3 regions of the Novosphingobium sp. BL-A-41-Hi4A-0G genome follow, and region 1 is predicted to be linked to each of the others. Evidence: riboswitches for the same ligand, from Rfam matches in the RefSeq annotation. Region 1 holds a riboswitch; each other region holds the start of a gene.

Region 1 (4,971 bases):
CGCCCGATTGCCAGACGACGGTGGGGATAGGGCGTGTGCCGGGGCGCGGGGTGGCGGCGGCGAGTGCGGCATCGATGCGTTGGATCAGGGCTTCGCCTCGGTCGGGATGGCCCGAGAGGGTGGCGATCTGGCGGATCTGGTCGCGGCTGGCCTCCACCGTGCTGGCCATGCCGAGCGTTTCGAGGCGCAGGCCGAGGCGCTTGTAGGCGCTGGCCGTGGCGGGATCGATGAACGTGCTGCCGAGGACGAGATCGGGTTTGAGCGCGAGGACCTCTTCCACAGTGCCGCGCGTGGACGGCAGCGCGCTGGCGAGGCGTGCGTCCATCGAGGAGGAGCGCGGGTCCTTGCTGTAGTGCGAGATGGCGAGGATCTGCGCGGGGTCTGCCACTTCGGCGAGGATCGCGTCAGTGCAGGGATTGAGGCTGACGAGTGTCGGGTGCGTCTGTGCGCGGGGTTCGGGGGTGGCGTTGGTGTGGGGGATGCAACTGGCGGTGAGGAGAGCTGCAGACAACACCACCCCCTGACCCACTCCTTTGAAAAGGAGCGGGAGACGTGTGCGCAGACGTTCCGTAACACCGCCGAGGTCCCCGCCTTCGCGGGGACACAGAGGTTTGGAACGAGGCGCGGGTGCTGTCATCAGTAGCGCGCGCGGATGCCGAGGTAGGCGGCGCGGCCCCAGGTGCCGTAGTCGGCGACGGTCTGGTACCTGGCGTCGAAAAGGTTTTCGACGCGGCCGTAGAGTTCGACCTTCTCCGTGAGGGGGAAGCTCGCGCGCACGGTAGTCAGCGCGTAGCCATCGAGGCGGCGGGTGTTTGACGCGTTGTCAAAGCTGTCTCCCACAAGGCGCAGGTCGGCCCCGAGGGTGAGGCCTGCGAGCGGGGTTGCCCAGTCGCTCGAGAGGGTGAGCGCCTGGGCGGGACGGCGGGCGAGGTCCTTGCCACGGTTGGCATTGCCGGGAGTGCGGTTCTCGGTTTCGAGGTAGGTGTACGCCGCCTGCAGGTGCAGCGTATCGGTGGGACGGGCGCCGAGTTCGGCTTCGACGCCCTGCGCGCGGGCGAGGCCGACGTTGTCGTAGAGGCCGAAGGGCCGCGTGGCGCAGGCGTTGAGGCTGGCGCAGGAAACGAAGGTGATCAGGTTGCGGCTGTCGCGGCGGAACACGGTGACGGCAGCGTGGACCTTGCCATAAGCCGCGCCCCATTCGAGGCCTGCGTCATAGCTCTTGCTACGCTCGGGGTTGAGCGCGGCGTTGCCGTAGTCCGAGAGCAGCTGGTAGAGCGTGGGGGCCTTGAAGCCCTCGCCGTAGGAGGCACGCAGGCGCAGGTTTTCGACGAGTTCGAACGAGCCGTTGGCGCCGAAGGTCCATGCGGTGCCGAAGCGGCTGTGATCGTCGACGCGGACACCCGCGGCGATGCTGGCGCGGTCGGTGCTCCAGCCGAGCAGGGCATGGCCGCTGGTGAGGCGTGCCTTTGCTTCTGCATCGAAAGTGCTGGAGAAGCGGGTCCATTCACTGTCACCGCCGAAATCGAGGGTGAAATCGGCGGGGAGGTTGAGACGGCCGGTCAGGTCGACGCGTTCGGAGCGGCCCTTGTAGCCATAGGACGGGTCGGTGCCGAAGGTCGGGTCGAAGTAGTCGCGCTTGGTGTCGGAGATGGCAAAGCCGGTGTTGAGCGTGAGGGCGCTGCCGGTGTAGCGCAGGCCGACGCGGCCCGAGGCCTGGCGGGTGGTCTGGTATTCCGGGGTGTCGCCGAAGCTGTAGGTCGGCGGGGCGAAACCGTCGATGTCGGTACGGGTGTCGGCGTAGCGGGCGGTGGCGACGATCGCGAGGTCCTGCGAGAGGTTCACGCGGCCACGTCCGCCGACGCGCCATTGGCGGAAGCCGTCAGGCTCGGTGCCGGATGCGGCAGCGGAGACGCCGTTGCTTTCGGAATAGCCGCCGTTGAGGGTGAGTGCGCCGAAGTCACCGGAAAGACCGGCAGCGGCATCGGCGAGGTAGCTGTCGTTGGCGCCGAGTTCGGCGCTGGCTTCGACGCCGTTCAGGTCACGCGACTGGACTGCGATCACGCCGCCGATGGCCGCGCTGCCCCAGACGATGGAGTTGGAGCCGCGCAGGACGTCGATCCGCTCGACGCCGCCGGGAGTCAGCGTGCCGAAATCGAAGCCGCCCGAGGGGGCCGAGACGTCTTCGAGGCGGACGCCATCGACGAGGACGAGGACCTGCTCGGCGTCAGAGCCGCGCAGGCGCACGCCGGTGAAGCTGCCGGGTCCGCCGTTGCGGGTGATGGTGAGGCCGGGGACGCGTTCGAGGACGCGGGTGATGTCGGGGCCCTGGATCGACTGGATTTCGGCGGCGGTGATGACGGTGACGGGCTGGCCCACCTTCGTCAGGCTCGTCTGACTGCCGGTGGCGATGACGGTGATGGAATCGGCGCGGATCGAGTCACCGGTGACGATATCGTCGGCGCCTTGGGCAAACGCGGGGCTGGCAAACGCGAGGGCGGAAACGGAAAGCAGGTACTTGTTCACGAAACGTAACTCCGGCCACGAACGGTTGATGCCGTTCGTGGCGAGAGGTGCGCTGGGCCTTGGAATAGGCGCGCCTCGTCGCGTGCGCCCGGTACACCCCGCCCGGCCGCGGAACGACTACCATCGGCAGGTTTCCTGGCTCCCGGGTCATCACACGTTGCCTGCCTTCCCAGCGCCGGGATCGATCCGGCACCAGTGGCATCGTCTGGCAGCGCGCTCTCCGGTTACAGTTGCGGGGGCAGCGCCGGATTGGAACCGGCTTCCCTCTTAGCCCGGGTCAGCGGGCACCGTTGGCGTCGGGGGCGGAACTAGCGCCATCGATGTTGCAGTGCAAGAGCGGACATGCACTTCGGGGCAGGTCCGGGGAGCAGGTTAACCGGATGGCAGCGGTTTGTGCCGCATCGGGACAGCGGCGAAAGCGCGGGTGCAGGCCCAAGCGCAAAAGGTTAGCGCAATTGAGGATTTTCAGGATTCGCCGCAGACCCATGCCACTCGAGCTTGCCTACTCGCCGATCGAACTGCCTGCGCAAGCGGCGGTGATGGCGGCTGAGCTGCGGCCGCGCGATTTTGCCGCGCGCATCCGGCGGCGGGACATGCGCTCGATCCGCCGGACGTTGCGCGCGCCTTCGGTGATCAAGCAGCGGCTGGGCGGCGTGGCGATGTTCGGCATCTTCGCGCTGCTGCTCGGGCCGACCGGATGGGGCGAGCCGGGCGGCGTGCAGGCGGCGGTTGCCAGATCGCAGATGGCGGGTCTCCAGCCGTTCGAGCGCGGGGGTGACAGCTTTCCGGGTTCGGCGTTCTACTGGCTCGACACCAGCGACAGCGGGCTGATCGCCCCGACCGAAGCGCAGGCAAAATGGGACCAGAGCCATTCCGATGCCGAGATCGCCACGGCGCGTCCGGTCATGGCGGCGGGCAGCAGCGAGGACCGCTGGCGGGCGCTGCAGTGCCTGACGTCGGCGATCTATTACGAAGCGGCGAGCGAACCCGATGCGGGGCAGCGCGCGGTGGCGCAGGTGGTGCTCAACCGCGTGGCGCATCCGGCATGGCCGAACACGGTGTGCGGCGTGGTCTATCAGGGGTCGGAGCGGCCGGGGTGCCAGTTCTCTTTCGCCTGCGATGGCTCGCTGGCAAGGAAGCCGATGAAGGCGTTCTGGGACCGGGCGCGGCGCGTGGCCGCCGATGCCCTGGCGGGTTACGTCTATGCGCCGGTCGGCCTTGCCACGCATTACCATACGACGGCGGTGCATCCTTACTGGGCGCCGAGCCTGAACTTCATCGGCACGATCGGCGCGCACCGCTTTTACAGCTGGGCAGGCGCGGCGGGGCGGCCCGCGGCGTTTACGGCGCGCTATTTCGGCGGGGAACCGCTGGCCGCGCCGCATCCCCGGACGTGGACGCCCTCGCCCGTCGACATCGCCGATCCGCTGGCACTGGAGAAGGCGTTTGAGGCCGGGCGGATCGTGGCTCCGGCTGCGAGTGTGGTGCCGGTAACTGGCGTGCCGCAGGGTGTGTCCGGGCAGAGCCTTGTGCGGCCGCAAGTGTTGCCGGGGACGAAGGCGGGCGCTGCCGAGGCTCCGGTTTCGGGCAGCGGATCGGTGCTGCCGGGATATGAAAACGCGAACAAGTGGATTGCGCAGCCGGGAGCTTGATGGCCGCAAGGATGGTGCCTGAAGCCCCTCCACCATCCCGGATCACGTCCGGGATGGTCCGCCTCGCCCTTTGTGCTGCGCAAAAACGGGGAGGAACTGGCGATTGATCGCAAATCCGTTTCGCAACGGGTGGTTATCGCTTCCTTTACCGTGTCGTCACACACACTCTTAGCGCAGATGGGCCTAGAGCGGGGTCGTGGAGAACGGTTCCGAATGTCCCCGGGGCCGTAGAGAGATACGAGGTACCATGCTGCGTTTTGCGCCCCGTTACGGCATCATTTCCCCCTGCCTGTCGCGCTCGATCCAAGGGCGGCACTTGCGGGCGGTGAATGACAATGCCGAAAACTGGAGCGGTTCGTGGGCGCAGCAGGGCGAGGCGCTCGACACGGCGCTTCGGCTGTTTGCGGCACACGGCTTTTCGGCAGCAGCGCGGGCACGGGATGCTGCGGTCATTGCCGAGCGCAGTGGCGAGGACGGGCGGGTCGCGTTCTGGGTGGAAGTCTGCGCAACGCTCGACCGGCGCATGGCGCGCGACTTCATGAAGCGGCGGCGGAGCTGATTGTTACCTGACGAGTTTGCGGAGAGGAAAAGCGCAAATGGAAGCCCCGGTGGAAACGCCGGGGCTTTTTTGCTGTTCGGATAGTTCGTGCACAGAGGTTGCGTCTCCGCGAAGGCGGGGACCTCGGGAGGTTTCGGGAGATGTTGAGTTTCAACACCGAGGCCCCCGCCTTCGCGGGGGCGCAATGGTTCGGAAGCACGGCTTTTGCTATTGCGAACTGTTATCGCAAAAAGGCGG
Region 2 (4,971 bases), on a different replicon from region 1:
AAGAAGGTCGAGATATTTGGAGAAGTGCTGAACATCTTCGACAGCCGGGACAAGGACATCGCCTATTATTACGAGTCCTACATCCCCGCCTTCGATGCAGGTGCTCCGGTGGAAGGCCGGTTGAGCCGCGTGGTCGAGCCTCGAACTGTGAGGATTGGCGCAAAGGTCAATTTCTAGCGAAATCCCTTGATGGGCGGCGCTGCAGCACGTCTGCGGCGCCATCCTTCGTTTGTATATTCCTCAATCGCCGAGCCAATCATGCACCTCACGAAGTCACTGCCATCCCTGTCTCTGCGCCGACGAATTGGTGCCTTGTTTGCCGGATTGATCGCCGCCAACATTGGGGTCTGGGTCTGGGCATTCAGCCTGTTTCATGCACAGCCGTTAATGCTCGGCACCGCTGTGCTTGCCTGGGGGCTGGGCCTGCGTCACGCGGTTGATGCCGATCATATTGCGGCGATTGACAATGTGACCCGCAAGCTGATGCAGGACGGGCAGCGCCCGGTTTCGGTCGGATTCTGGTTCGCGATCGGGCATTCCGGAATCATTGCCATAGCATCGATCATCATTGCGGTGACGGCCAGCGCGCTGTCGCAGTTCGGCGCCTTCAAGGAAATCGGTGGCGTGATTGCAACCGTGATTTCCGCGCTTTTCCTGTTCACGATCGCCGGCATGAACCTGGTCATCCTGCGCTCTGTCTGGCGGACTTTTGCCCATGTTCGTGCAGGCGGCAGCTATGCCGAGGACGATCTTGATCTGCTATTGGGTGGGCGCGGTCTGCTTTCCAGACTGTTCAGGCCGATGTTCCGCCTCGTGAACAAAAGCTGGCATATGGCCCCGCTGGGGTTTCTGTTCGGGCTTGGGTTCGATACAGCAACCGAAGTTGCCATTCTGGGCATGTCGGCCAGCCAGGCCGCCGATGGCCTGTCGATCGGGACAATCCTGGTCCTGCCCGCCCTGTTCGCGGTCGGTATGGCCCTCATCGATACGGCGGACGGCGTGGTGATGCTGGGCGCTTATGAATGGGCCTTCGTGAAGCCGATCCGCAAGCTCTACTACAACATCACCATCACCCTGATCTCGGCCATCGTGGCGATTGTCATTGGTGGAATCGAAACGCTGGCCCTGATTGGCGACAAGCTGGCCCTTACGGGTGCGCCATGGCGGATCGCCATTGAACTGGGTGAAAATTTCAATGGTCTGGGCTTCGCCATCATCGGTCTTTTCGTGTTCTGCTGGCTGGCGAGTTACGCGATCTATCGATGGAAGCGGTTCGATGAAATCGAGGTTTCGGTCGGTGCCTGACCGTCCACGTTGCGTGAAGCAACATCATCAATTGGCTTGGCTGGCATTTTCGTCTAGAGCGCGCGGTGAAGGATCGGGGTAACCCGCCCTTCAATGATCGCGCCGGTGCCCCGCAAGGGGCTTAATCGGGAATGCGGTGCGGGAGCGTGCTCCCAAATCCGTGGCTGTCCCTGCAACTGTAAGCGGATAGCGCGATGCACATGCTCCTGAATTCAGGAGCAGCCACTGGGCAGCGCGCAAGCGCCAAGTCTGGGAAGGCGTGCATCAAGCTGTGACCCGCGAGCCAGGAGACCTGCCGGCGCACCGGTCGCTCTTGCCTGATCCAGGGGATGGTCACGGCACGGTAACTCTCCGTCTGAGCGACGAAGCTGTGTGGCTGGGGCTGCACGGGTTGCGTGGTTACGGGTGCTTTGTCGCGCCCGCCCGTCGTCGCGCGCCGACCGGACTTGTCCGGCAAGCCCCGCCGTGTCTCGCTCTGGCGCGCGGGGAAGTTACTATGCCAGACCTGTCCAAGGCGTCCCTGTCCAAGGTGCCGGTCACCATCATCACGGGCTTTCTGGGCGCGGGGAAAACCACGCTCATCAGCCACCTGATCCACAATGCCGGTGGCCGCAGGCTGGCCGTGGTGGTCAACGAATTCGGTTCTCTGGGTGTGGATGGCGAGATTCTGCAGTCCTGCGCCATTCCTGATTGCCCGGCGGAAAACATCGTAGAGCTGGCCAATGGCTGCATCTGCTGCACCGTGGCGGACGATTTCATCCCGACGGTGGAAAAGCTGCTGGCGCTTGATCCGCGCCCCGATCACATCCTGATCGAGACATCGGGTCTGGCGTTGCCAAAGCCGCTGCTCAAGGCGTTCGACTGGCCTGCGATCCGCAGCCGGATCACCGTGGACGGCGTGCTGGCGCTGGCCGATGCCGAAGCGGTCGCGGCAGGCCGGTTCGCGCCCGATGTGGCAGCGCTTGACGCCCAGCGCGCCGCCGATCCGAGCATCGATCACGAGACGCCGCTGTCGGAAGTGTTCGAGGATCAGCTGGCCTGCGCCGACATGATCCTGCTGACCAAGGTCGATCTGGCCGGACCCCAAGGCGTAGCCGCCGCGCGCGCGATCATTGCGGCAGAGCTTAGTCGCCCGGTTCCGGTGATAGAACTGACCGAAGGCGTGGTCGATCCGCGTGTGATCCTGGGGCTTGATGCCGCAGCCGAGGACGACATCGCCGCGCGCCCATCGCACCATGATGGTGAGGATGATCACGAACACGACGACTTTGACAGCACCGTTATCGAATGGGGCGAGATCGCCGATCCGGCGGCGCTGGTCGCGCGGATCGAGACGCTGGCCCGCGATCACCATATCCTGCGCGTAAAGGGCTATGCCGCCGTTGCGGGAAAGCCGATGCGGCTGCTGGTGCAGGCGGTGGGCGCGCGGGTGCGGCACCAGTACGATCGCCCGTGGCGCCCTGACGAGCCGCGCCGCACCACGCTGGTCGCCATTGCCGAGCACGATCACGTCGACGCCGATGCCATTCGCGCGGTGCTGCTGGCGTAAGGCGCGGGCCATGCACGTCATTTTCCGCGAAACGCACGGGATGGAGGAAACCGCCGTCCCGCAGGATCTGGGGCAAGAGCCCGCGGATCTTGTGGTCCTGTCCTTTTCGGACAGCGATCTGGGGGCGTTCGCGGCGGCATGGCATCAGGCCCGTGCAGACGATGCGACATTTCCTTCGCTGCGGCTCGCCAATCTGGCGGCGCTGATGCATCCGCTGTCGGTCGACACGTATGCCGAGCGGACGCTGTCGGGCGCAAAGGCGATCCTGATCCGGCTGATCGGCGGCACGCCCTATTGGAGCTACGGGCTGCAACAGGTCGAGGCGCTGGCCCGGTCGCGCGGGATCGTGCTGGCCGTGCTGCCCGGCGACGGCTTTGAGGATGCGCGGCTGGATGCGGCCTCGACCGTGCCGGTGACCGCGTTGCGCGAACTTGCGCAGTGGTGCGATGCTGGCGGTGCAAGGGCGGCGCAGGCGGCGCTTGCCGCGCTGTCGCAGCTGGCGGGGCTGATTGATGCCCCCGCCCGGACATTCGATCCGCTGCTGATGGCGGGAGGCTGGCATCCCGGCCGGGGCGTGATCGATCTTGAAGCCTTTGCGCGCGATCCCGCAAGGCCGCTGGTCCTGATCGTGTTCTATCGTTCTTACCTGACCGCCCACGATCTGGACCCGTTTGCCGCCCTGCATACCGCGTTCGAGCAGCGCGGTTTCGATGCATTGTCGATCTTCGTCCCCTCGCTGAAAGCCCCGCAGGTGCGCGAACAGGTGGACCGCTGGGTGCGCGGGCTTGGCCCGGCAGCGATCATCAACGCTACCGCTTTTTCCGCGCGGGGCGATGACGGCGCCACCCCGCTTGATGGCGCGGGCGTTCCCGTGTTTCAGCTGGCGCTGGCCACGTCCGGGCGCGCGGGATGGGCAGCGGCTTCGCGCGGGCTTTCCCCGGCAGACCTTGCCATGCACGTGGTCTTGCCCGAAATTGACGGGCGGGTGTTTGCAGGCGTCGCCAGCTTCAAGGAGGCGGGGACGCGCGATCCCGCGCTTGGCTTTGCCCGCACCATCCATCGCGCCGATGCAGGCCGGGTTGGGGCGATCACCGCGCGGGTGGCGGGCTGGATCGCACTTGCCCAAACGCCGGTTGCAGAACGGCGGGTTGCGCTGGTCCTGTCTACTTATCCCGGCAAGACATACCAGATGGCCCACGCCGTGGGGCTGGATGCGCTGGCTTCTGCCGAGGCGATCCTGGCCGATCTGGCCGAGGCGGGATATGCCACTGACGCGCAGGCCGGACTGGCAGCGCTCCTTCAATGCACACATCAGCACTGGCCGATGGCAGAGTACCGCAAGGCTTTGGCAGCACTGCCCGATACCCTGCGCGCTGAACTTTTCGCCGCATGGGGCGAGCCGGAAGCCGATGCTGCCGCCGCCGATGGCGCGTTCCGTTTTGCCGCGCTGCCCATCGGCAACGCGCTGGTAGCCTTGCAGCCCGAACGCGGCGAACGCGCCCATCGCGACGGCGACTATCACGACCTGTCCCGCTGCCCGCGCCATGGCTATGTGGCGTTCTACCTGTGGCTGCGCCAGCGAAGCGTGGACGCGCTGGTGCATATCGGCGCACATGGCACACTGGAATGGCTGCCGGGCAAATCAGTCGCGCTGTCCGATGCTTGCTGGCCCGAGGCGCTGACCGGCGCGATGCCGGTGATCTATCCGTTCATCGTCAACGATCCCGGCGAAGCGGCGCAGGCCAAGCGCCGGATCAGCGCGGTTACGATCGGGCACGTTCCCCCGCCACTGGTGCAAACGCAAAGCGGTGCGGGGCTGGCCCGGATCGAGGCGCTGCTGGATGAATTCTCCAACGCTGGCGGGCTGGACCCGGCCCGCCGCGACCGTCTGCAAGTGAACATCCGCGACGAAGCGCGCGTGCTGGGACTTGAGGCGGAACTGGGCCTTGATGACGCGGCCACGCTGGTCGAGGCGATCACCCGGATCGACCGCTTCGTTTGCGATGTAAAGGACAGCCAGTTCGGTGACGGGCTGCATGTGTTCGGGCGGGGAGATCAGGGCGCAGCCGAGCGGGCCGGATTGCTGGCGGCACTCGACGGACGCCGCGTTCCGCCCG
Region 3 (4,971 bases), on a different replicon from region 1:
GCCGCGTTCTCAAATGCATTGGGGATGTGATCGCCATTGTCGAAGCGCGCATGGCTGGCGGTATAGTTTCCATCAAGCGCAAGCCAAGGGAACGGCCGCCAGAAGGCGACGATTTCATAGCCATGACGCCCACTGGCACCCGACGGTTCAACAGCATTGGAATCGCCAATGAAACGAAGTTCGCTGCCGACATGCAGCCACCAGTAAGTCGCGGTTAACGTGACCCCGGAGAATTGAATGCGTCCTCCCAGTTCCTTGCCGATGCCGCGAACCAGAACGGGAACAGGCGTGTCCCTGTTGACCGCACCCCGAACATCGTTGGAATGGAATCCACGGCCCCAGTTGGCGTAGAGTTCAAGATGCGGCGTAACCTGATAGGCGATTGACGCCTTGGGAGAGAGAATCGACGCTGAGCCACTGCCTTCGCCCAGCGACGCCGCAACAGAATCTCGTGCACGCACGGAATAGTGATAATAGTCCCCGCGAAGACCACCTGTCACACGCAGTCCCGCCAAGGGTTTCCAAGCGACTTCGCCGTAGAGCGCGGAAGACAATTCCCCGACCCGAAAGTGCCCGAGAGATTCAAGAAATGCGCGGGCAGCCGTTCGATCGACACCAACATTCCCGACGGCGTCGTATCTGTTTTCGGTGCCAAGGCTCACAGCCAGACTGTCAGCGATTTCCCAATGTTTTTGTGCGGACAGCCCGAGGACCCAACGCCGGTCGAACTGCTTGATCTGCGCGCTTGTGCCATCCGGATCGGTGTAAGTGGGGTTCGAGAACATCGACCAGTCGTAAAACTGGGCATAGACATTGGCGCGCCATGTCGGTTGCTTGACCGCGATGTTAGCCACCAGGCGCGTCGTCTCACCCCGCGCGGAAGGATCTGGAGAGCAGAACACATCCGCACACAACGCCGTGCCGATAATGCGCTCGGGGATTTGCTCGGTTGGGTGCCATGTCGCCCGGTAGGCATGGAGAGATGCCTCCAATGTGCCCGCACCGGTCGGCATGCTATATTTCGCGAACCCCGAGTAATGGCGCAGACGTTCAGGTTCCTGCCACGGTCCGTCATAGGCCTTGGCCTGGGCGACAAGCGTGAGGTCTCCGCCGCCCAGGTCGTGCAATGTTCCACCCGCAGCGACGCGGCGCCAACCATATGAACCAGTCTCGGCCGATGCCCATGGCCGGTCATAACCCTTGATGGTCGTCATATAGGCTGCTCCCGCCAGAGCGAAATCACCGCCATCGGCGCGGTAGGGCCCTTTACGAAAATCCTCCCGGCCCACGATCTCCGGAATGAGGCCGTTGAGGTCGAGATAGCCATGACCATGTCCGTGGGTACGAAAGTTCATCTGCACATCATCGATATAGGTACTGAAGTCAGACCCATGGTCGAGGTTGAAACCGCGCAGGAAATACTGGTTGGCTTTGCCGCTCCCAGAATGCTGGGCTGCAACCAGCCCGGGCACCGCTTCCAGCAGTTCGGCCACGCGGAGAAGAGGCCGCACGAGGAGATCGGCCCCTCCGACGCTTCCTTCGCTCGCTGATTTGGCAGTGCCGATCATGGCCTCACCGCGACCGAAAACCACAATGTCGTTACCCGCCACGACTGCATCCGCGCTTGTTTGCGATGCCTTTTCAGAGGTTTCGGCAAATGCCGGTTTTCCGATACAGATCAGCGCAAGGGCGCTGCTGGTAGTAATGGTCTTGATCACTAAATAGTCCCCCGGCGTCTTGCGACGTGGCCGGGGCAAACCCGCGCGAACGGGCGACACGCGCGGCGGCCGGACGCCATGGGCGGCCGACGCACGTCTCCGATGCGGCCCCAGCCGCTCGTTCGTCGCTCAGACGGAGTTCACCGTGCCGCAGCCATCCTCTGGACCAAGGCAAGAGCGACCAGACGCCGGCAGGTCTCCTGGCTCACGGGTCACAGCTTGATGCACGCCTTCCCAGACCTCGCATGATTTAGCGTCCGGCCCAGTGGCTGCCCCTTCCAAGAGGAGCGATGTACATCGCGCTATCCGCTTACAGTTGCAGAGACAGCCGCGGATTTGGAAGCAAGCTTCCGCACCGCATTCCCGATTAAGCCCCTTTCGGGGGCACCGGCGCGATCAATGAAAGGCGGACTAGTCTGCCCGTCGATACCTCACCTAACTGAAGTGATCGGAAAAGCCAATAACGCTTGGAGCAGGGATTGAATCAACGATTACTGCATCCCGCGCCACCATTGCCATTGGCACGGCCAGAGCGCACCAACCGCGCGCACTCGATTTGAATGGCGGGTTTTCACTGAACCTATCGTTGGCCATCGGACTCCTGTACGACCGGAAGTGGTCGCCTGCTGCCCCTGCAATCGCCGCCTACAAGGTGGCAAATGCAGCCCTATATTCGGTCATTCCGAGGTCATTTCAATCGCATCAAAACCCGCTGGTCAGTGGATTGCCGTCTAAGAATTTGATGGCAGGCACTGACCAGATTGTTGCCTAGCCCCTTTTGCTCTGCTGATCTCGATTGCCGATGTTCGCTAAATGTTCCAGAATGGTTGCGTCTGATTCCCTCGCAAAAGGCCCTTACGGCTGTGACAAAGCTTTACCTCGATTTCGACAGCTTCTTCGCATCGGCCGAGCAACATTTTAATCCAGTCCTGCGTGGGAAGCCGGTTGGTGTAGTACCGCTAGATGTCCGGCACACTGGTTGCATTGCAATCAGCCGCGAAGCGAAGCGGGCGGGGGTCCCCTCTGGTGCTTCGGTAAGCGAAGCCAGAGCGATCGTGCCAGAGATGATTTTCATCGTAGCACGGCCTGATGCGTACGTTCGGCTCCATCACCGTATCCTCGCTGTAATCGAGGGCTGCCTGCCGATCGAAAAAGAGCGCTCGATCGACGAACTGGTATGCAACTTGGTTGCATCAGAAGTAAGCGCCGACGGAAGGCGGCGTTGACGTAAGTCTATTTGGCCTTCCGCGGGCGCGGCGCCCATTTCTTTGCCAGCGCTGCTAAGCGGTTATGGATCATGTCGATGTCGGGCTGAGCATCGGTATCATGGTCGTCCCCCAGGGCTTCCAACGCCTCTTCATGGTATTCATGTGTCGGATCGGCCAGGGCTTCCAGCTTCTCGGCATAGCCCCAAGGTCCGCCTGAGTCCTCTGGCGGTCGCATGCCGGTGGCTGCGAGCAGGCGAGGATAGCTGCCTTGGGGCTCGGCCGGAGCGATGCCCTGGATTTTGACGCTGTGCTCCCAGGCATCACCGAAGTCGTATAGGTATCGGAAGGACTTGCCCCGCATTCCCTCTAGAGCCTGACCCAGGGTCGCCTTGCGGGCATCGAGCGGACCGCCAAAGCCATATTCGGGATCTGGGATGCCGAAGCCCGTGCGACCGAACGTCAGTTCCCACAGATGACTGTCCGTCCACGCCAATGCCGCCTGGAAGACGCTGTGCAGACGATCGAGCCGGATACCCAGCGGCACTTCGATTACGCGGCTGACGGCCGGCGTCACGTCGTCTAGGGTGATTGTCATCCGCACGATGAAGGCGTTGCTCAAGCAGCATACTCCAGGTTCTGGACCTCTCTCGCCGCATGCCAGTTCCATGGCAGCAATTCGTCGATCCGGTTGATCGGGTGGTTGCCGATACGCGCGATGACGTCGGTAAACCAAGCCTCGGGTTCCACGCCGTTCAGGCGGCATGTCTCGACAAGCGAGTAAAACAGGGCCGAAGCATCTCCGCCCTTGGTCGAACCGACGAACATCCAGTTGCGCCGACCAAGAGCAACGCCGCGCAGGGCATTTTCGACCAGGTTGTTGCTGATCTCGAGCAGGCCATCGTCGCAATAGCGGATCATCGCCGCCCACCGGTTGAGCGGATAACGGCAGGCCTTCGCCAGTGCGCTGTCTGAGGACAGCCCGCGCATCTGTGCTTCGAGCCAGGGCCGTAAGGCAGCCAGTTTAGGGGAGGCCTGCTGCTGGCGGACCTGTCGTCGTGCATCGGGTGGTGCGCCCTTGATGTCGCGCTCGATCGCGAACAGCTCACCAATCCTCACAACGGCTTCAGCCGCGACTGGCGACGGGTTCTTTTCCAGGATGTCAGTAAACTTGCGCCGCGCATGTGCCCAGCAACCCACCTCGGTCACGCCGCGCGGGGCCTTCGTCTTGGGGTCACGATACAGCGCGTTGTAGCCGGCATAGCCATCCGCCTGGAGGTATCCCTGATATCCGGCGAGATGGGCTGCGGGATGCTCGCCGCCGCGGCCGGTGGTGAAGCGGAACACCACAGCGGGCGGGCTCATGTCGCCGCTCGAACGACCATCGCGCAGATAGACCCAGAAGTAGGCAGTGTGGCTGCCGTCCTCACCCATGAGCAATGTGACCGGCGTCTCGTCACCATGGATCTTGGGAGCTTGGAGGACGTAGGCGAGCAAGCGTTCGCCGAGCGGGGCCATCAACCAAGCCAGCTTGCGGGACCAACGCCCCATTACATCGCGATCGATGTCCACGCCCTGGCGACGCAAGATCACCGACTGGCGGTGCCAGGGTTGATGATCCACGAAGCGGCTGACGACCAGATGCGCAAGCAGCGCGCTGCTCGCCATGACCTTGGGCAACGGCAGCTCAATGGCCGGAGCCTGGCGGATTGTCTCGCAAGACCGGCAAGCGATACGAGGGCGAACATGGCGCAGGACGCGGAAGCGGGCCGGCACATAATCCAGCACTTCGGTGACGTCTTCGCAGATGACGGTTTCCACGCCCCCGCAGCCACAGGGCTCTGGGCGATGCTCCGTCGTCAGGCGCGGGACGTGCGCCGGGATCGGCGTCCGGGCTCCAGCCTTGCGTGCCGATTTCAGCTTTGACGATGTGGCTACGTCGTCATTGGCCGGCTCCGGGGTCTCGACCTCTTCGAACATCAGGCGCAGTTGCGCGATATCCATCTTTTCGGAGCTGCGACCGAACTGGACGCGCAGCAGCCGGGCAA

The links. A riboswitch is a leader RNA that binds a small molecule or an ion and turns the genes downstream of it on or off. The one in region 1 is predicted to bind cobalamin.
Region 2: it holds a riboswitch for cobalamin, as region 1 does, so the genes downstream of both, cobW (cobalamin biosynthesis protein CobW) here and ACZ1JX_RS09605 (TonB-dependent receptor plug domain-containing protein) in region 1, are expected to answer to the same signal.
Region 3: it holds a riboswitch for cobalamin, as region 1 does, so the genes downstream of both, ACZ1JX_RS20315 (TonB-dependent receptor) here and ACZ1JX_RS09605 (TonB-dependent receptor plug domain-containing protein) in region 1, are expected to answer to the same signal.

Annotation. Positions count from the first base shown of each region.
Region 1 covers NZ_CM145501.1:1,995,147-2,000,117, forward strand. The annotation lists gene ACZ1JX_RS09600 (ABC transporter substrate-binding protein) at 1-511, opposite strand, end outside; gene ACZ1JX_RS09605 (TonB-dependent receptor plug domain-containing protein) at 637-2,523, opposite strand; cobalamin riboswitch at 2,632-2,830, opposite strand; gene ACZ1JX_RS09610 (cell wall hydrolase) at 3,009-4,175, shown strand; gene ACZ1JX_RS09615 (hypothetical protein) at 4,423-4,734, shown strand.
Region 2 covers NZ_JBVFVU010000003.1:98,521-103,491, reverse strand. The annotation lists gene ACZ1JX_RS20315 (TonB-dependent receptor) at 1-177, shown strand, start outside; gene ACZ1JX_RS20310 (HoxN/HupN/NixA family nickel/cobalt transporter) at 259-1,305, shown strand; cobalamin riboswitch at 1,392-1,619, shown strand; gene cobW (cobalamin biosynthesis protein CobW) at 1,802-2,854, shown strand; gene cobN (cobaltochelatase subunit CobN) at 2,865-4,971, shown strand, end outside.
Region 3 covers NZ_JBVFVU010000003.1:103,634-108,604, forward strand. The annotation lists gene ACZ1JX_RS20315 (TonB-dependent receptor) at 1-1,718, opposite strand, end outside; cobalamin riboswitch at 1,892-2,125, opposite strand; gene ACZ1JX_RS20320 (Y-family DNA polymerase) at 2,546-2,944, shown strand; gene ACZ1JX_RS20325 (plasmid pRiA4b ORF-3 family protein) at 2,952-3,545, opposite strand; gene tnpC (IS66 family transposase) at 3,542-4,971, opposite strand, start outside.